Regions from separate parts of the Streptomyces brevispora genome, predicted to be linked through region 3. Evidence: riboswitches for the same ligand, from Rfam matches in the RefSeq annotation. Region 3 holds a riboswitch; each other region holds the start of a gene.
What was found. A riboswitch is a leader RNA that binds a small molecule or an ion and turns the genes downstream of it on or off. The one in region 3 is predicted to bind cyclic di-AMP.
Positions count from the first base shown of each region.

Region 1: it holds a riboswitch for cyclic di-AMP, as region 3 does, so the genes downstream of both, FHX80_RS30110 (LysM peptidoglycan-binding domain-containing protein) here and FHX80_RS28115 (M23 family metallopeptidase) in region 3, are expected to answer to the same signal.
Region 2: it holds a riboswitch for cyclic di-AMP, as region 3 does, so the genes downstream of both, FHX80_RS15315 (M23 family metallopeptidase) here and FHX80_RS28115 (M23 family metallopeptidase) in region 3, are expected to answer to the same signal.

Region 1 covers NZ_VIWW01000002.1:114,251-120,669, reverse strand. The annotation lists gene FHX80_RS30125 (GMC oxidoreductase) at 77-1,663, shown strand; gene FHX80_RS30120 (carboxymuconolactone decarboxylase family protein) at 1,811-2,290, opposite strand; gene FHX80_RS30115 (NAD(P)H-dependent amine dehydrogenase family protein) at 2,287-3,366, opposite strand; partial or broken gene FHX80_RS36885 (hypothetical protein) at 3,565-3,660, opposite strand; gene FHX80_RS30110 (LysM peptidoglycan-binding domain-containing protein) at 3,862-4,734, opposite strand; cyclic di-AMP (ydaO/yuaA leader) riboswitch at 4,738-4,926, opposite strand; gene FHX80_RS30105 (nitrobindin family protein) at 5,507-6,058, opposite strand; gene FHX80_RS30100 (GNAT family N-acetyltransferase) at 6,169-6,419, opposite strand, start outside.
Region 2 covers NZ_VIWW01000001.1:3,300,185-3,306,603, reverse strand. The annotation lists gene FHX80_RS15330 (TFIIB-type zinc ribbon-containing protein) at 1-994, opposite strand, end outside; gene FHX80_RS15325 (SPFH domain-containing protein) at 1,008-2,135, opposite strand; gene FHX80_RS15320 (aldo/keto reductase) at 2,389-3,333, opposite strand; gene FHX80_RS15315 (M23 family metallopeptidase) at 3,630-4,829, opposite strand; cyclic di-AMP (ydaO/yuaA leader) riboswitch at 4,841-4,994, opposite strand; gene FHX80_RS15310 (PP2C family protein-serine/threonine phosphatase) at 5,290-6,419, opposite strand, start outside.
Region 3 covers NZ_VIWW01000001.1:6,111,652-6,118,070, reverse strand. The annotation lists gene FHX80_RS28130 (STM4012 family radical SAM protein) at 1-284, shown strand, start outside; gene FHX80_RS28125 (STM4011 family radical SAM protein) at 292-1,173, shown strand; gene FHX80_RS28120 (SGNH/GDSL hydrolase family protein) at 1,338-2,183, opposite strand; gene FHX80_RS28115 (M23 family metallopeptidase) at 2,367-3,314, opposite strand; cyclic di-AMP (ydaO/yuaA leader) riboswitch at 3,318-3,474, opposite strand; gene FHX80_RS28110 (tyrosine-protein phosphatase) at 3,979-4,791, shown strand; gene FHX80_RS34875 (DUF6126 family protein) at 4,820-4,996, opposite strand; gene FHX80_RS28105 (helix-turn-helix domain-containing protein) at 5,044-5,652, opposite strand; gene FHX80_RS28100 (aspartate aminotransferase family protein) at 5,719-6,419, opposite strand, start outside.

The sequences.
Region 1 (6,419 bases), on a different contig from region 3:
CGAGAGTGAGGAACATCACGTGGCGGACTCAATCTTACCTCACAAGGGATCCAGTGGTGTCTCGCGTCGCACATTCATGGCTAGAACAGGTTTCATACTGGGGGCTGCAGCCCTATCCGGTCACGCCACCGCCTCCCTGGCGGCGAGCCGCGCCATGGCCACGGTGATTGGCAGCGGGGAGCACGTCCCGGTCCTGGTGATCGGCACCGGGTACGGCGGTTCCGTGGCTGCTCTGCGGCTCGCCCGCGCGGGCATGCACGTCCACATGGTCGAGATGGGGATGTCCTGGGACACCCCTGGGTCGGACGGCAAGATCTTCGCCAACACGACGACTCCCGACGGCCGCTCGTACTGGCTCCGCACCAAGACCAAGCAGCCCCTCAGCAACTTCCTCGGCTTCCCCATCGACAGGTCGATCCCCCGCTACACCGGAATCCTGGACGCCGAGGACTTCAGCGGCATCACCGTCTACCAGGGGCGCGGGGTCGGCGGCGGCTCACTGGTCAACGGCGGTATGGCGGTCACGCCCAGGCGGGAGAACTTCGGCGCCGTCCTCCCCACGGTCAACGCCGACGAGATGTACTCCACCTACTACCCGCGCGCCAACGCGGGCCTCGGCGTCGGCACCGTCGACCCGGCGTGGTTCGACAGCGTCGCCTGCTACCAGTACGCCAGGGTCGGCCGTAAGCAGGCCCAGCGCTCCGGCTTCCCGTTCGTCTTCGTGCCCGATGTGTACGACTGGGACTACATGGAGCAGGAGGCGGCCGGCACGGTGCCCAAGTCGGCGCTGGACGGCGAGATCCTCTACGGCAACAACTACGGCAAGAAGTCGCTGCAGAAGACCTACCTCGCCCAGGCCCTGGCGACCGGAAGCGTCACCATCTCGCCTCTGCACAAGGTGACTTCGCTCGCCCCGGCATCGGCGGGCGGCTACACGGTCGTCATCGACCAGCTCCGCACCGACGGGAGCACCCAGGCCACCAAGACGGTGACCGCGGACAAGGTGTTCTTCGCGGCCGGCAGCGTCGGCACGAGCAAACTGCTGACCGAGCTGAAGGCCACCGGCAGACTGCCCGGCCTCAACGACGAGATCGGCAAGGGCTGGGGCGACAACGGCAACGTCATGTGCGGCCGCGCCAACCATGTGTGGGACCCGACCGGTGCGGTCCAGTCGAGCATCCCCTGCGGCGGCATCGACAACTGGGCCGCAGGTGGCGCGTTCGCCGAGGTCGCGCCGCTGCCCACCGGGATCGAGACGTTCGCCTCGTTCTATCTGTCGATCACGAAGAACCCGAACCGCGCCCAGTTCTCCTGGAACGCCGCGACCGGCAAGGTCGACCTGAACTGGCGGACCTCGTGGAAGCAGCCGTCGATCGACATGGCAAAAACGATCTTCGACAAGATCAACGCGAAGGAGGGAACGATCTACCGGACCGATCTCTTCGGTGTGTACAAGATCTGGGGCGACCACCTCACCTACCACCCGCTCGGTGGCGCGGTACTGGACCGGGCCACCGACAACTATGGTCGCCTGCACGGGTATTCGGGCCTCTACGTGATCGACGGCTCGCTGATCCCCGGCAACACCAGCGTCAACCCCTTCGTCACGATCACGGCCCTGGCCGAACGGAACATCGAGAAGATCATCGCCACCGATCTGTGACAGGGCGCGACGCGGCGGGCCGGCCGGTAGGAGGCGGGGGGACGGGCCTCCTACCGGGTTACGCCCCGGGTGCGAACCGAACCGACGGGCCCGGGGTGGGGCGGCCCAGTACCCGGGACACCCCGCTCAGCACCCGGGATGTCCGGTTCAGTGCCCGGGCAGCACGCACACGGCGTCGAGTCCCAGTACGTGGTTGAGCCGGCCGAACGCCAGCCAGGAGCCGATGCTCATGCTGAGCTCGACGATCTCGCGCTGGCTGTAATGCGCGGTCATCCGGGTCCAGAACTCCTCGTCCAGACCGTGGTGGTCCAGGGCGTACCGCTCGGCGTACTCGGCGGCCAGCCGGGTCCGGTCGTCGAAGCCCTCGGCGGTGCGCCACTCGCTCACCGCATCGGCGAACTCCTCCTCGACCTTGTCGCCGTCCCGTTCGGTGCGCCAGTCGAGGCAGAACAGACACCCGTTGATCTGCGCGATCCGCAGCCGGGCGGCCTCGAACTCACGCAGGCCGAGCGAGGTGTGCTGGTACACGGACAGGGAGAAGTTCGCGGCGGCCATCCCGATTCCGGGAACCATGCCGCCCCAGACGTATCCGATCGGTTCCTGGCCCTCGGGTATGTCGATGATCATGACTGCTTCCTTCCGAGTCTGCCGGTTGCGGGGCGCAGGGGGACGTCGAGTGCGTCGTAGAGTCCGGGTTCCGCGTCCACCAGCCAGTCGATGGCGTTCACGAGCCGTCCGACCGCGGTGGCGTTGCCGCCCGCCGAACGGTTCTCGTCCTCGTCGGTGGCCTCGACCGTGACCTCGATGCGCGGACGGCCCTCGATGATCACGCGGTGGGCACCGGCCCCGTCCGGCGGTGCCGGCCAGTCCGGGGCGCAGGACGGGTGGATGCGGGTGATGTGCTCAATGACGATGCGGGGTTCGCCCTCGACGATGCCCTGCACCTCGAAGCGCACCGCGCCCTGGGTGCCCGCCTCGAACTCTCCCATCGTCCGGGTGGTCACCGTCGTCTCCAGCGGCCGCCGGGCCATGGTCTCGCGGATGTCGTCGAGCTCCACGCCCAGGGCCCTGGCCATCAGCCGTATCTGCCCGCCCCACACCATCGTCGGGATGGAGGCCGCGAGCATCAGCGGCTCGTACTCCATGGGGTGTCCCATACCGATCAGATGGCGGACCGAGTCGGGCTGGTCGTAGGTGGAGTAGTCGAAGATCTCCTGGCACCGGATCACCTCGACCTCGGTCCCGAGTCCGCTGATCAGCAGGGGCAGTACGTCGTTGCCCCAGCCGGGGTCGACGCCGGAGACGAACAGCGAGCCGCCGCCGTCCGCGATGGCGGCCAGAACCGGTTCACGCAGTTCGGGCGGGGCGCCCCGCTGGTCGTAGAGCGCGTACAGGGCGGGAGTGACGACCACCGCACCCGTCCGGACCGCCCTGGCGATGTCGGCCAATGCCTCGTCGGGGCGGATGTCGCCGGAGGCCGCGTACACCACCGCGCCGGGAGCGGTGGCCAGCACCGCGTCGATGTCATCGGTCGCCGCGACGCCCAGATCGCGGCCGATCCCGGCAAGGCCGCCCGCGTCGCGGCCCACCTTGCGGGGATCGTGGACGAGCACATGCGCCAGCTTCAAGGCCGGATGGGCCTCGACGGCGCGGATGGCCGCGCGGCCGACATTGCCGGTACCCCAGACCACCGTGGAAATCATGCGGCGGAGGGTAGCGCGCGGGATGAAAGGTTCATAGTGCCATCGCCCACCCGGTTGAGGAGGGCGGCCGGGGCAGGCCCGCAGGCTCCGCCCCGGCCGGCCGGCTTCCCGGCTGTCCCCGCCCGAGAGCCCCTTCAGGGAGTCCCACAGCACGACGATGCCGCCCGTGTCGGTCACCGGCTCGACGTCCTCGCCGGGCAGACCGACGACCGCGTCGTCGTAGCCGTCCCCGTCGAGGTCGCCGGTGGCGAGAGCGCCACCGAAGGCGTCACCCGCCTCGGCGGCCCCCGGCACCCCGGGGGTGCTCTGGCTGAACACCACGGGCAGGCAGGTCCCGATGCCCGACGCCGCGCCGTACCGAACGGTCACGTAGCCCGCGTCTGACCGCCTACGCGGCGCAAGGGTCGTACGGCCATGCGAAAGGGGTGGGAGGGAGCCGCTCGGCTCCCTCCCACCCCTGCGCCCGGCTCCTCCCGAGGGCGGAGCCGTGTGACGTCAGTAGGCCCCGAAGACGTTGTCGATCGAGCCGTACGTGGCAGCTGCGTAGTTGCACGCGGCGGTGATGTTGGCGACGGGGTCGAAGATGTCCATCGACGTGCCGGGTACGTGGTAGGCCTGGAAGGTGGGCTGGATGACCTGCAGGAGGCCCTTCGAGGGCGTGCCGGCGGCGGCGTTCGAGTCCCAGTTGTTGACGATCTTCGGGTTGCCCGAGGACTCGCGGATGATGTTGCGGTAGATGCTGTCGTAGCTGCCGGGGATGCCGTGCTGGGCCATCACGGCCAGCGACTCCTTGATCCAGCCGTCGAGGTCGTTGGTGTACGACGTCGCGGCCGGCGCGGGAGCGGTGGCCGCGGTCTTCTGCGCGACGGGCGTGGCCGTCCGCTGGGAACGGTCGGCGCGGTCGGCCGACTGCGAGGCCTCGGCCGCGGGCTTGGACTCAGTCGTGGGCTGTGCCTTCGATTCGGCCGTGGGGGCCGCCTCGGGCGCTGTGGCCGCGGACTTGGCACCGATGGTCAGCTTGAGGCCCACGTGAATCAGATCGGGATTTCCGCCGATCGCACTCTGATTGTCCTCGTAGAGCCGCTCCCAGCCGCCACTGAGGGAATACCCCAGGGCGATCTTGGAAAGTGAATCACCGGAGACCACGGAATAGATGGTCGGCTCCGCATCGCGGACGGCAATTTCCTTGGCAGCAACGGAAGTCGAGGCCTTCGCCTTTTCCGCGGCGACGGAGTGCGCCGGTGCGGCCGAAGCCGACCCGGCCCCGATCAGGGGGAGCGCGAGAACGACTCCGCCCGTGCTCACGGCGATGAAACCGCGGGTCAGGGAGGTGGACTTGGAACGACGGTGCTTACCCATGATGGGCATGGCGCATTTCCTCTCCGCCGCCTGCGAGGTGAGCTGTCGGGTTCGGACTGGAGATGTCCGGCCGCACGTGATGGCGACTTCACCCCTAGCCGCTCCGGATACCGGACCGGCGGCAAAACTGGGTCCCCCGCTCCTGCCGTACGCGAGTGGGTTGGGTCACCGGACGGCGGCAGGATTCGGCGTTCCATCCGGATTGACGGTGACCGTAAGCGAAAGGCGCCGAGCGAAACAAGCCCTGAATTCCGAATCCCAATTGATTCGCAAGATCAACTAAAGGAAACGCTCACAATCAGGCCTCGCCGAGGAAGTCAATTCTCTTGGCGCGACAGGGAACCGAAGCCCGATACCCCGCGTGCGGGGCCGGAAAAGTGACGCTGACCACTGCGCCCGAAAGGGGCGGTTTGATGGATTTGATAGCGTTTGGTTAGTAGAAAACTACCCAAGGAGGTTCATTGCGATTTATTCGTAGCAATTGCCCCCAATCAAGACATTTGGGTGTCTCGGGGAGTCGGCCTGCCCGGACTCCGGGCAGGCTCGGCATCGGTCGGCGCCCCACCCGCCGCTCACGGCCGCAGCCGGCGCCGACGGCCTCCGGTGCAAGATGCCGTTCGGGCGCTTCGAGTACTTCGAGCGCTTCGCCGAGCCTGGTGTCGACGACGCGGGCGCGGTGAAGCCGGGCACGGTGGGCACGGCGAAGCAGAGTGCGGTGAAGCCGGGCGCGAACCCCAGTCACCGCACCGACGCGGAACTCCGCACCATCCGCCGCAAGGCGCTACCGGCTTCCGCCCCCGCGTCGGAGCTGCGCCGAAAGGTGATGCTGCAGCGGCTGACCTACCGCCGCGAGGTCATGGACGAATTCGAGCGTGCCGTCGTCCGTCAGGGTGTAGCGGCGACGGGTGGCGCCGACCTCCTTGGCGGTGGGTGCGAGGGCGACCTGATGGCTGGCGAGGTCGGCCACGCCGTCGACCGCGTGGCCCGTCAAGATCTCCGCGACACCGGTGGGCTGAGTGATCAACGCCTCCACGTGCCCGTCGGGCTGCATCCGCCACCAGCCGCTCTCCCGTGCCGACGGCCGCAGCGGGGCGCCGTCCGCGTCGAGCAGCCAGGCGCGCGCCTCGTAGTGGAGGAAGGGCCGCCCGTCGTGGCTGAAGGTGACCTCCTGCGCGTACCGGAACTCCCCGGCGAGCGTCGGGTATCCGCCGCGGCCCCGCCCGGCCCAGGTGCCCAGGAAGCCGGCCAGCGGTGCGAGCAGCGGATGCGGGGCAGGCGCTTCGTCCGGTCGGAACGCGTCGGGGTACGGGTGTTTCCGGGCGGGGTCGAACATCTTGCGAGCTCCTGGGTCGGGGACGGTGCCGGTGCCGGGTGGCACCGTAGGACCAGTGAACGCGAGGAAGCCGATGCCACGCCTTCACGCACCGCGCCTTTGACAGGGAGTCACTCCTCCTGACGGAAGTCCATCATGCAGAACACCTTGACGTAGCGGCGTTCACCGACAGCGACGAAGCCGGGCAGGCGCCCGTATTCGGTGAAGCCCAGCGCCCGGTAGAGGTGCAGTGCACCGCTGTTGTCGCCGCGGACATCCAGCGTGAGGACCTCGATCCCCGCCCGTCGGGCATCGTCGATCAGGGCGGCGGTCAGTGCCCGGCCGATACCACGGCCCTGGGCGGACGCCGCCACCGCGATCT
Region 2 (6,419 bases), 2.8 Mb from region 3:
CCATGACCTGCCAGCTCCGGCCCGCGTACAGATAGGTCAGGAACCACACGGGCAGCAGCATCAGCTTGAACGTGAGAGCGGAGTACTGGGTGTCCACCGAATGCACCCGCTGCTCGTCACCGCCGATGTCGGAGCGGCAGTCCGCCGTGATGACCTCGGCCATCCGTTCCTTGGCCGTGACCAGCCCGTCCTCCGGCTCCACGTTGTACCTGACGGTCTGGAAGCCGGCCAGGTACTCCGGCTGGAACGGCTTGGCCTCTTCCAGGGGCCAGGGCGTGAGCTTGTCCAGCTGGTCGGTGCTGACGTGGTCGGTGCCCGCGACGAGGACATCGTCGAAGGCGCGGCTGACGTTGCCGGAGGCCGGGTACCAGCGGGTGTGACGCACCTCGCGGGTCTTGGTGACGCTCTGGCCGTTCTCCGTGGTGGTGTACGTCTCGGTGACGTAGTAGTACACGCCCCGCTGACCGCTGTAGTGGGAGGCGGTCTGCGCGTCGTACGTCCAGTGCGGCAGATAGCTGCCCTTGAACGTCTCCGCCTCGCTGACCTTCTTCAGGCGCGACGGAGCGAACCAGCGGGACGACGTCCAAGCGCTCAGTGCCTCCCGGGCGTCCTTGCGGTCCAGCCCGAACGGGATCACGGCCTCGGGCGTCACCCGCTCGTCGGCCTCGGGCTCCGCGACCAGCGCGGTGGCGCAGAACTGGCAGCGCGCCGAGAGGTCGTCGCTCTCGGTGTGTGCCCCGCAGCCGGGGCAGAGATAGGTCCGGACCCCCTCCGGTGTGGAGCCGCGTGGTTTGGCGGGCAGCGTGGCCAGTTCGTCCAAGCTGTGCTCACGTATCTGCCGCGGCACCGCGGTGACCCGCTGCTCTTGACCGCAGTAGGGGCAGCGCAACGCGTCGGCGCCGGGCGCGAACTCGACCGTGGCACCGCACGCCCTGCACGGGTAGGAACGGGAGGTGGCGCCGGTGGCGGTGGTGTTCTGCTCGTCGGGGCTCATGGTCGTCCCGCTCTCATGCCTGCGGAGGCAGCGGCGGCGGTACGGCCCCGAAGAGCCGGCCGGCGTCCGGTACCTGGTCGGCGGGCAGCCAGCCGGCCATCCCCTCCCGCCAGATGAGTGTCGCCCGGGTCAAGGTGCCCTCACTCACCAGGGCCGAGAGCCCGGCGCTGTCGTACGGACCCTGCTGGGCGCCGTTGACGCCGACGAACCACTGTTCCTGCGCGGGCAGCGGCGGCGGGCCGGCTGCCGGGGCGGGAGCGGCGGCGGGCGCCGGACCGGGGGACTGCGGGGCGAGACCGGCGGCCATCCGCTGACCGGCGGCCATGCCGAGCCCCAGCCCCATGCCTTCGCCGACCCCGCTGCCGGGGGTTCGCGCCCCCGCGCCGAGCGCGTCGGCGGCCTGGAACTGGGTGTACTGGTCGAGGTTGCCCGCGATCCCCATCCGGGACCGGGTGTCGATGGCCTCCTCGACCTCCGGCGGCAGCGAGATGTTCTCGATGATGAACTTGGGGACGGCGATGCCGACCGGCGTCAGCTCTTCGGTGAGGACGCCCGCCAGCTTCACCCCCAGCGCGTCCTGCCGGGTCGCCAGATCCAGCATCGGCACACCCGAGGTGGCAAGCGCGGTGCCGAGCTTGCTGACGATCAGCTGCCGCAGGTATTCCTGTACTTCCTCGGTGCGGAACTGCGGGTCGGTACCCGCCAGTTCGCGCAGCAGAGCGGCCGGGTCGACCACCCGGGCGGCGAAGGCGCCGAAGGCCCGCAGCCGCACCATGCCGAACTCGGGGTCACGGACGATGACGGGGTTCTGCGTACCCCACTTCAGGTCGGTGAACTGGCGGGTGGTGACGAAGTACACCTCGGCCTTGAAAGGCGAGTTGAAGCCGTACTTCCAGCCCTTCAGCGTGGACAGCAGCGGCAGGTTCTGCGTCTCCAGGGTGTACGTACCGGGCTGGAAGACATCGGCTATCCGGCCCTCGTTGACGAAGACCGCGGTCTGTGACTCGCGTACGACGAGCCGGGCACCCATCTTGATCTCGTTGTCATGGCGCGGGAACCGCCACACGATGGTGTCCCGGCTGTCGTCGGTCCACTCGACGATGTCAATGAATTCCCCGCGGATGCTGTCGAACAGCCCCATGAGACCCTCCCCCGCTCTACATGGTGTCCTCTCCGGACACGCGAGGGAACGATAGCAACCCGCAAGTGCGGCCTGACCAGGCTTGTCCCGGTCGGTTCCACCGCGTCGAGCTGCTCGCCGCCGACCGCTGCCAGGCCACAACCGCCCCGGCCCGGCAGACCGACATACCGCGGATGGCGGCTCCCGGTCGAACGCGCCATCGCCTGGCCGGTCACCAGGGACAAGCAGTTCTCTAGGCCCGGACTTCGCGGGTCTAGGCGGAGGCCTCGGTGAGCTCGGTCAGTTCCTGGTCCGTCAGGCTCAGATCGGCGACGGCCACCAGTGCGGGAAGCTGCTCGACCGTACGGGCGGAGGCGATCGGTGCGGCGACGGTCGGCCGGGATGCCAGCCAGGCCAGCGCCACGGTCGCGATCTCGGCGTTCCGCTCCTGCGCCACCTTGTCGAGCGCGGCGAGGACCTTCTGCCCACGCTCCGACTCCAGGTGCTGGCTCGCCTTTCCGGCGCGCGCGCTGTCCACGGTCGCACCCGGGCGGTACTTGCCGGTGAGGAAGCCGGAGGCGAGTGCGAAGTACGGGACGGCGGCGAGCCCGGCGCGGGCAGCGGTGTCCTGGAGCTCGCCCTCGTAGGTGTCCCGGGAGACGAGGTTGTAGTGCGGCTGCAGGGCCACGTAACGGGCCAGTCCCTCGCGCTCGGAGAAGTCCAGCGAGGCGCGGAGCCGCTCCGGGCTGATGTTGGAGGCGGCGATCTCGCGGACCTTGCCGTCCTTCACCAGCTGGTCGAGCGCGGTGATGATCTCCTCGACCGGGACCGTCTCGTCGTCGAAGTGCGTGTAGTAGAGATCGATGTGGTCGGTGCCGAGCCGGTGCAGCGATTCCTCGGCCGCGGCCTTGATGGTGGCGGGGGAGAGCCCCTTGTACGAGGGGTGGGCACCGACCTTGGTGGCCACGACGATGTCGGAACGGTTGCCCCGCGCTGCGAGCCACTTGCCGATCAGGGACTCCGACTCACCGCCCTCGTTGCCGGGGATCCAGGCGGAGTACGCGTCGGCGGTGTCGATGAAGTTGCCGCCGGCCGCCGCGTACGCGTCGAGAACGGCGAAGGACTGTGCCTCGTCGGCGGTCCAGCCGAAGACGTTGCCACCGAGGGCGAGCGGGAAGACCTGAAGGCTGGATGAGCCGAGCCTGCGAAGAGAAGTCATATATGGATCAACCCGACCCGCCGTCTCCGCTATTCCGTGCCATGTGCAACTACGGCATTCCGTGCCATGCGCATCTGCGGCTGCCGTCATGGCCATGATGGCAGTCCCGCGAGGCCGGACAGACGGGCCGGCAGCCCTGACGTCGGGGGGTGAGCGTCAGGACTGCCGGGGTTCAGTGGCCGGAGAGGGCACAGGGCTCACCACAGCGCAACGCAGCGCACGGCGCGGCCGTGGGAACGCCGACCCGGCCCACGGCCGCGGGCCGGGAGACCCCGCCTCCGGACCGTGCAGCGGGCTCAGACCGTCAGGCCCCGGGCACGCAGCCAGGACATCGGGTCGATCCCGGCGCCGTCCGAGGTGTGGACCTCGAGGTGAAGGTGCGGGCCGGTCACGTTGCCGGTCGCACCGACGCGTCCGATGGTGTCCCCGGTGGTGACCTTCTGGCCGACGCCGACACCGATCGAGGACTGGTGGCAGAACCAGAGCTCCGTGCCGTCCTCGAGCTCCAGGACCGTGCGGTAGCCGTACGAACCGGACCAGCCGGCCGACTTGATGGTGCCGCTGTGGATGGCCTTGATCGGGGTACCGGTCGGCGCCGCGAAGTCGAGGCCCGTGTGGTAGCCGGAGGACCACAGCGAACCGGCCTCGCCGAAGGTCGAGGTGATCGTGTACGAGGAGGTGGGGATGGCGTAGCTGGCGGCGAGCTTGGCGAGCCGCAGTGCCTCGGCCTTCTCCTTCGCCTCCTCCGCCGCCTTCTTCTTCGCGGCGGCGACCTCGGCCTCGGCAGCGTCCTGCTGCTTCTTCGCCTCGGCGGACGCATTCTCCGCGGCGGCCTTCTCCTCGGCCGCCCTGGCCTCGGCGTCGGCGGAGTCCTGCTGCTGCTCGGCCTGCTGGAGGATGCGGGCGCGGAGCGCCTCGCCGGCGTCCGTGGCGCCCTGCTCGGCCTCGGCGGTGGTGATGCCGGCCGTCGTCAGCGGGGCGGAAACCGTCTCGGCCTTCGCCTTCTCCGCCTCGGACTCACCCGAGAACAGTGCGCCGACGCCGGGGAGGGACCTGGCCTCGGGGAGGTTGTCGGAGATGGCGTCGGGAAGGGAGATGGAGACCGGCGGCCTGCTCTGCGCGGAGGCCATGCCGCCCGCGCCGACGGCTGCGATGACACCGACGCCGAGGACGGTGGAGCTACGGGCGAGACCGTTGCGCTGCTTGGCGACGCGGTGCTTGCCGCGTACGGGGCGGATGGACTCCTCGGTGGGATTCCATTCCTCCCGCGCCTTGTCCGGCTCGGCCTCGTCGGCGCGGAAGCCGTTGCCGAACTCGCTGCCCCGATCGGTTCCGTAGGCGGTTCCGTAAGCGGTCCCGTGGCTGGATCCGTAAGCGGTTCCGTACTCGGTTCCGTGGTTGGTGCCGTAGCTGGCACCGGGCCCGGGTCCGAAGTCATTTCCGTGCTCGGGCACGAACCATGAGGGGGCTTCGGGGGCAGGCTTGTTGGACGCCACTGGGGCGCACTCCTTTCCTTCCTTCTCGCCTACCGGGTTAGCTGACGGGTTCGGAGCAGGAAGGTCTCCTACGGGTTCCTCCGCCTCTCAACGAGACAGAGATGCCCGATTCACCCCATGTAGGTGGTTCCCCGGTTCCCTTGCGGAATTCGGCGCTCGCGCACGGTGCCGCCTCTGACGGCGGCTGGGACCGCGCTGCGTTATCGAACGTTAATAGACACACGGGTCCGATTCCAAGCCGTTCCAGCTGATCATTCACATCTTCGGCCTGGACTTTACGGGACACAACCGGGTGGAACCGGGCGAGTTGATCGCCACTCAATCGTTATCTATTTTCTGACGTTGCGTCAAATGTTATGCGAAGGGGTTCCTTACGGTTACGGACAGTGGCATCTTCCGCGTCCGCTCCGTCGCATTCCCTCGTGTTCCCTCACGCTCTCCCCCGTCTGCCCCTTCGTCTTCACCCTGCGCCGCCTCCCAAACCCACGATCTTCACGGTTGTGCGCCGGTCCGGCTGCCCCTCGGCGGGGCGCACAATGGCGAGCAGCGCCATGTCGTCGGTCGTCACCCCACCGGTGTGCAGCCGTACGTCGTCGGTCAGCGCGGACAGCAGCTCCTCGGGGCCCGGGAAGATCCGTCCGCGCAGCCGCTCGGCGGGGTCGTAGAAGACCCCGTCGGCGTTACGGGCCTCGGAGAGGCCGTCCGTGTAGAGGAGGAGCGTCGACCCGGCGGGCAACGCCCACTCGTCGGCGCGGTCCGGCCACACGCCCAGGTCCATCCCCAGGGGCAGCGCGGGCAGCTCGGGCTGCAGTACGTCCAGCGCCCCGTCCGAGTACATCAGCAGCGGCTCGGGGTGGCCGCGGTTGACGATCCGCACCAGGGTCGCGCCCGGCGGGATCTCGGCGAGCGCGGCGGTGATGAACCCCTCGGCCTCGTCGAGGCCCCCGCGCCGGCCCGATTCCCGCGCCAGCGCACGCTCCAGCCGCTGAGCCACCCCCTCCAGTGACCGCTCCTGCTCGGCCGCCTCCCGGAACGCGCCGACGATCACCGCCACCGCCTCCACCGCGTCCAGCCCCTTGCCGCGCACGTCCCCGACCACCAGCCGCACCCCGTACGGGGTGTCCGTGACCGAGAAGAGGTCGCCGCCGACGAACTCGTCCGCCTGGGCCGCCTCGTACCGCGCGGCCACTTGCAGCCCGCCGATCCGGTCGGGCGGCTTCGGCAGCACCGCGCGCATGGCGGTCTCCGCGATGACTCGCGCGGAGGCCAACTGCTCGTTGCTGCGCCGTACGACCCCGTTGATGTAGACCGCGAGGACCGAGACGGTGAGGACGGTGAGGAGCTCGATCGACGGCACGGCATTGAACAGCGTTTCACCGTAGAACCGCAGCCCGGCCAAGGACAGCAGCGCTGCGGCTCCGACCCGGATGGTGCCGATCTGCGAGAAGAACGGCGCGGCGATCAGCGGGGCCGCGGCGAACAGCGGAACGGGCGTGAAGGCGGGCGGGGTGATCAAATCCAACACCAACCCCACGGCGATGATCAGGCCAGGCAGCGCCCGGACGAGCCGGCGGTTCCGGATCTCGCCCG
Region 3 (6,419 bases):
TCACCGACGACGGTGAGGCGCGCCGCCGGCATCTCCTCCAGTCGGTCCTCCAGGCCGAGGGGCTGCGGCTGTCGGACTACCACGAGCGGTTCGGTACCTGGCCGGCCGAGGACTTCCGCGAGGAGCTGTCCCTGTTCGAGCACCGGGGCTGGCTCGATCCGGACGGGGCGGACTCCGGGCTGCTGCGCCTGTCGCCCGAGGGCCTCGCGCACTCCGACGCCCTGGGCCCCGACCTCTTCTCCCCCGCCGTGCGGGCCGCGATGGCCTCGTACGAGCTGAAGTGAGTCCCTCATGGACCTGACGATTCTCTACCGCGGGCCGCTCGCTTCGTGCGATTACGACTGCCCGTACTGCCCGTTCGCCAAGCGGCGCGACAGCCGGGAGCAGTTGCGGGCCGACCGGGCCGCACTGGAGCGGTTCACGGCGTGGGCGGCGGCACAGACCGATGACCGGATATCGGTGCTGTTCACCCCGTGGGGCGAGGCGCTGGTCCGTTCCTGGTACCGCCGGGCGCTGGTCGAGCTCGCCCGTCTGCCGCACATCCGCCGGGTGGCGATCCAGACGAACCTCAGCGGCCGTACGCAGTGGCTGGCCGCGGCGGGCACCACCGGCCGGGACAAGATCGCGCTCTGGTGCACGTACCACCCGGGCCAGACGCCGTACGAGCGCTTCCTCGCCCGGTGCGACGAGCTGGCGTCCCTGGGGATCCGCCACAGCGTCGGTGTGGTCGGTCTGGACGGTCATCTCGACGAGGCGCGGCGGCTGCGGGCGGCGCTCCCCGAAGAGGTGTACCTCTGGGTCAACGCCGCGGAAGGGCACAGCTATACGGACGAGGAGGCCGGCCGGTGGACGGAGATCGACCCGCTGTTCCCGTACAGCCGCCACCCGCACCGCTCGGCCGGGCTGCCCTGCCGCACCGGTGAGTCGGTCATCTCGGTGGACGGGGACGGCACGGTGCGCCGCTGCCACTTCGTCCGGGCCGCGCTCGGCAATCTCTACGACGGAAGCTATCGGGGTGCGTTGGGCCCGCGGGTTTGCCCGCTGGCCGTCTGCGACTGCCACATCGGCTACGTCCATCTGGAGACACTGCCGCTGTACGACGTCTTCGCGGGCGGCGTACTGGAACGCATACCGGCCCGGCAGTCGTCCCTCATCGAGCGCGCGAGCCCCTGACGGCCTCACCCACGACCGACGGCGGCGTCGCGGCGCCCGTGACCTGCGCCCGCGGCGTTGTCGTCAGTCGCCAATCGTGGGTGCGGCCGTCATTCCCGGGATCACCGCCCCGGGGTTCGCCGAGCGGCGCCCGTTCGGTGAACCCCGTCCCGGCGCCCGGCCCCTCAGAGCGGCAGCAGATCCGGCCGCTTCGCCTCCACGTGGTCGCCCGAGGACTCGCCGCGCAGCCGGCGCCCGATCCACGGCACCAGGTACTCGCGCGCCCAGTGGATGTCGTCGCGCCGGACCTCCAGCGTTCCCCGGTGCGCCTGCGGCGGCCACTCCTGGTCCGGGTCGGCCGGCACGCCGAGGCCGAGGACCTGAGCCGCACGCAGCGCTACCCGGGTGTGTCCCTCGGGCGACAGGTGCAGCCGGTCGCCGTCCCATGCGCGCCGGTCCTGCACGGAGCGCAGCGACCACAGGTCGAGAACCGGGCAGTCGTAGCGGTCCGCGATGGACCGCACATGGGCGGTGTAAGTGGCGATCTTGCCGCGCAGATGGCGCAGCACGGGAACGCCGCGGGTGTCGAAGCCGGTGGTGACCATGACGGTGCCGACCGATTCGGTCAGCTCGGCGACCGCGCGCTCGAAGCGCTCGGCCACGTCGTCGGGGTCGGTTCCCGGCCGGATGATGTCGTTGCCGCCCGCGCAGAAGCTCACCAGGTCGGGGGCGAGTTCCTTGGCGCGCGGCACCTGCTCCTCGACTATCTGGTCGAGGAGACGTCCTCGTACGGCGAGATTGGCGTACCTGAAGTTCCCGGGCGCGGCACTTCTTGTGCCCGGCTCCGTTTCGAGGTCCGGGAGCTGGTCCGCGAGGAGTACCGCGAATCGGTCCGCCCAGCCGACGAATGTTCCGTCCGGGCCGAGGTCGCCGACTCCCTCGGTGAAGCTGTCGCCAATCGCCGCGTACGACTCGATGGCGCCCTGTCGGTTGATGACGCCCTGTCGGAAGTTTCTCGAATCGTCTGCCACAACGGCATATCCTGCACTGTCGAATGTGACCTACGCGACCGTAATATGGGGTTGACGGGTGGTGAGATAGGCCACCCGGTCAGTTTTTGGTAAAGGGGGAATAAGCAGAGGGACGGCGCGCCGCCGCGCACCGTCCCTCTGTGTATTGCCGTGGTCCGGGTCGCCGGACCGGCGTTACCTGGATCAGACGTAGATTCCGTGCGACGCCAGGTAGGCGATCGGGTCGATGTCCGAGCCGTACGACGGACCCGTGCGGATCTCGAAGTGCAGGTGCGGGCCGGTCGCGTTGCCGGTGGCACCCGAGAGCCCGACCTGCTGGCCCGCGCTCACGGTCTGGCCCGCCGAGACGGAGAGCGAGGACATGTGGCCGTACTGCGAGTAGTGGCCGTCGGCGTGCTTGACGACGACCTCGTTGCCGTACGCGCCGCCCCAGCCGGCGGTGACGACGGTGCCCGAGCTGATCGACTTCACGCTGATGCCCGTGGAGACGGGGAAGTCGATACCGGTGTGGCTGCCGCTGGACCAGTTGGCGCCGGAGGCGCGGTAGGCGGTGGTGTGGTTGCCGGGAACCGGGTGGACGTAGCCGGAGCCGGTGCTCCGAGCGGCCTGGGCCGAGGTTCCGTTGGACGCCTGGGCGTCGGAGGAGGACGAGGAGTTGGAGGCCACGGGGGCCTTCGACTCGGTCTTGGCCGGAGCCGTGGACGGGGCCTTCGACGGGGTGGTGGCACCCGCGGAGGTCTGCGCGTCGGTGGTCGAGGCCTGGCCGCCGAGCGTCAGCTTCATGCCCGGGAAGATCAGGCTCGGGTCGTCGCCGACAACCTTGCGGTTGTCCTGGTACAGCTTCTCCCAGCCACCCTTGAGCTTGTGCTCGGCGGCGATCTTCGACAGGTAGTCGCCGGAGACGACGGAGTACGTCGTGGTGCCGGCCTGCTCGGCGGAGACCGGCTTGGCCGGGGCGGCGTGCGTGGCGGCGGCCGACTTCGGAGTGACGGGAGCGGTCTGCTCCGCGGCGCCGGCGCCGGTGGCGCCGAGCAGCGGAAGCGCGATGACGGCTCCGCCGGCACTCGCGACGATGACGGCACGGGCGATGGTGCTGGACTTCGGACTGCGGTGCTTACCCGATATGGGCATGAAGGTTTCCCTCTCCGGCGCCTACGAGGTGAGCTGTCGGGTTCGGGCTGGAGATGCCCGGTCGCGCTTGGCGCGACTTCACCCCAAGCCGGCCGGATCTCTCCGGTCGGCGGCTTACCTGGTTCCCCCGCTCCTGCCACACGGTGAGTGGGTTTGAATTCCGGACGGCGGCAGGATTAGGCATTCCATCCGGATTGGCATTGAACGTAAGCGAGCCGGGACGGCAGAAACAAGCCACACGTTCCATTCCGGATTCCGCTCCGGAAAATCTGTGCGGAATTCCGGTCACACTCCGTGGATTACCGACCTTGGCCTTCCGCGCGGCGCACGGATTACCCAACAGGCGGGCCGCCACACACCGTCACGGATATGATCCCGCTCACGAGAGGGAGGCCACCCCCCGCGCAAGCGGGGCATGTTCTACCAAAAGCCCTAATACGGACACATCCTGCCTGTCGTTCACTCCGGAGACACGACCGTCCCGCGGCGCGACCACCCGTCGCAGCCCGTGCCGCGGCGGCCTCGAACCGTGGCGGTTCGGGACCGGACAGGGCCCCGCTCAGGGGTTGTTGTCGAGATGGTTGCCTGAGTAGTCGATGTCGTATCGTCACGGGAGTGGACCCGTCGGCGGCACGCGTCGGCGCCAGAGCCTCCAGGAGTGACCGTGACGCAGCAACTGCCGCAGACCCCGTCGACGGAACCCGAGCTGGCAGGGGTCCGTAATTTCCGTGACGTGGGCGGGCTGCCCACGTCGGACGGCCGTCGGGTGCGGTACGGACGGCTCTACCGCAGCGGTCACCTGGCGGGTGCCACCCCCGAGGACGCCGCGTTCCTCGGAAGCCTCGGCCTGCACACCGTCTTCGACTTCCGCAACGCGGCCGACCACAGGCTGGACGGACTGGACATCGAACTGCCCGGCGTGCGCAATGTGAACATCCCGCTCAACGATCCGGCGGAAGGCGCCGAGTTCTGGCAGATGGTGCGCGACGGCGACATAGACGAACTGCGCGGCCTCCTCGGCGACGGCAAGGCAGCCGCACGCCTGACCGCCTCCTATCGCACGATCATCCTGGAGCGCACCGCCGAGCACAGCCGCGTGCTGCACGCCCTGGCCGAGGACAGCGTCCCCGCTCTGATGCACTGCGCGGCGGGCAAGGACCGGGCGGGGCTCTCGATCGCGGTCTCCCTGCTCGCGGTGGGCGTCGAGCGCGAGGCCGTCGAGGCCGACTACCTCAAGTCCAACGACGCCCACCGCCGCTACCGGGTGCGCCGCAGCGACACCTCGGCGGCCGGGACGTCGCCCGAGGTGATGGAGCTCCTCAGCCCGCTCTTCGGTGCCCACCGCGAATATCTCGACGCGGCCTTCGCCACGATCGACGAGACCTGGGGCGGCACCGACCGCTACCTCTCCGAGGGGCTGAAGATCAGCCCCGAGACGCGGGAGCGGCTGCGCGAGCGGCTCCTCGACGAGGCCTGACCGGTCGCCCGAGCCGCACGGCCCGCGGCTACTGGTTGTTCATCCCCACCGCGAACAGCAGGTAGAGGAAGCCGGCGACGACGTGCCCGGCCACCAGGTAGGCGAACAGCCTGATGACGAGCCCGCGCGGCATCTTCCTCTCGTGCGAGTCGGAGTCCTTGCGCCTGGCCGGCGTGAGCGGGTCGTAGTTCTCGGAATCGGACATGTCAGTCCTCTCTCGCGACCGGACGCGCCGGCGGCGGGGACGGCGCCTCAGCGACGGTGGATCCCGCTGCCGAGACACAGCTCGGCAGCGGGGCTCTGCAGCAGGGTGTGAACGAAGAGCAGCTCGGCACCGGAATGGTCCGGCGCCGCGATCTGATGCGGGGTGAGCGAGTCGAAGTGCGCGCTGTCGCCGGGGGCGAGGTCGTGCACGGTCTCCCCGAGGGTCACCCTGAGGTGCCCGGCCAGGACGTACAGCCATTCCTCACCGGGGTGGACGCGCACCAGGTCGCCCTGCGCGCCGTGCGGAACCCGGACGCGCAGGGCCTGCATCGCCCGGCCGGGTCCCCCGGCCTGCTGGTACATCCAGCCGTCGGCCTCGGCCCCCTCGAACTTTCGGCCGCGGACGATCGCGTCACGTTCCGGGGGGATCTCGCCGAGCAGCTCGGAGACCGTCGTACCGTAGATCCTGGCAAGTCCGAGAAGCATCGGCAGCGAGGGCTGCCGCCGGCCCGTTTCGAGCCGGGACAGATGGGCGGGCGAGAGTCCGGCGTGCTGGGCGGCGGTTTCCAGGGTGAGCCCGCGGTCACGGCGCAGATCGCGCAGTCGTGGCGCGACACCGGGCAGCTCGTCGGGCACCCCTCCGGCTGGAGGATTCATTCCTCCATTGAGCCAGGAACTTTCCTCAGAGGCAAATTTCTTACCTCCGAGGCAAACCCCTGTTGATCAGCGGTTGGCAACGGCCTGCCTCACCAGAGTCCGGCCGAAGTCCCACATCAGTCCGCCGTTGTGCGCGTCATCCATCACCGCCGTGAACGCGGTCACGAACCGGTCCACGTCCGCCTCGTCGATGACGAGCGGCGGAATCAGCTTGATCACTTCGAGGTGGTCGCCGGAGACCTGGGTGAGGATCCGGTGCTTCTGGAGCAGCGGTACGACCACCATCTGCGCGAAGAGCCCCTTGCGGGCCGCCTGGAGCATGGTCCAGCGGCTGCGCAGCTTCAGCGAGGACGGCCGGCCGAACTCGATGCCGATCATCAGCCCGCGTCCCCGCACCTCGTGCAGCAGCTCGTAGCGGCCGACCAGTGCGGCCAGCCTCTCGCGCAGCAGATCTCCGGTTCGGCGCGCGTTCGCCACGGTCTCCTCGTCCTCCATCACCGCGAGGACCGCGAGTCCGGCCGCCATCGCCTGCGCGTTGGAGCCGAAACTGGCCGAGTGGACCAGCACCCGGTCCATCGACGAGTAGACGCGTTTGAAGATCCAGTCCTTGCCGAGGGTCGCCCCGACCGGAACATAGCCGCCGGAGAGCGCCTTGGCGACGCAGACCAGATCGGGTTCGACCCCTTCCTCGTGCTGGTACCCGTAGAAGTCACCGGTCCGGCCCAGGCCGGTCTGCACCTCGTCGGCGATGAGCAGGGCCTTGTGCC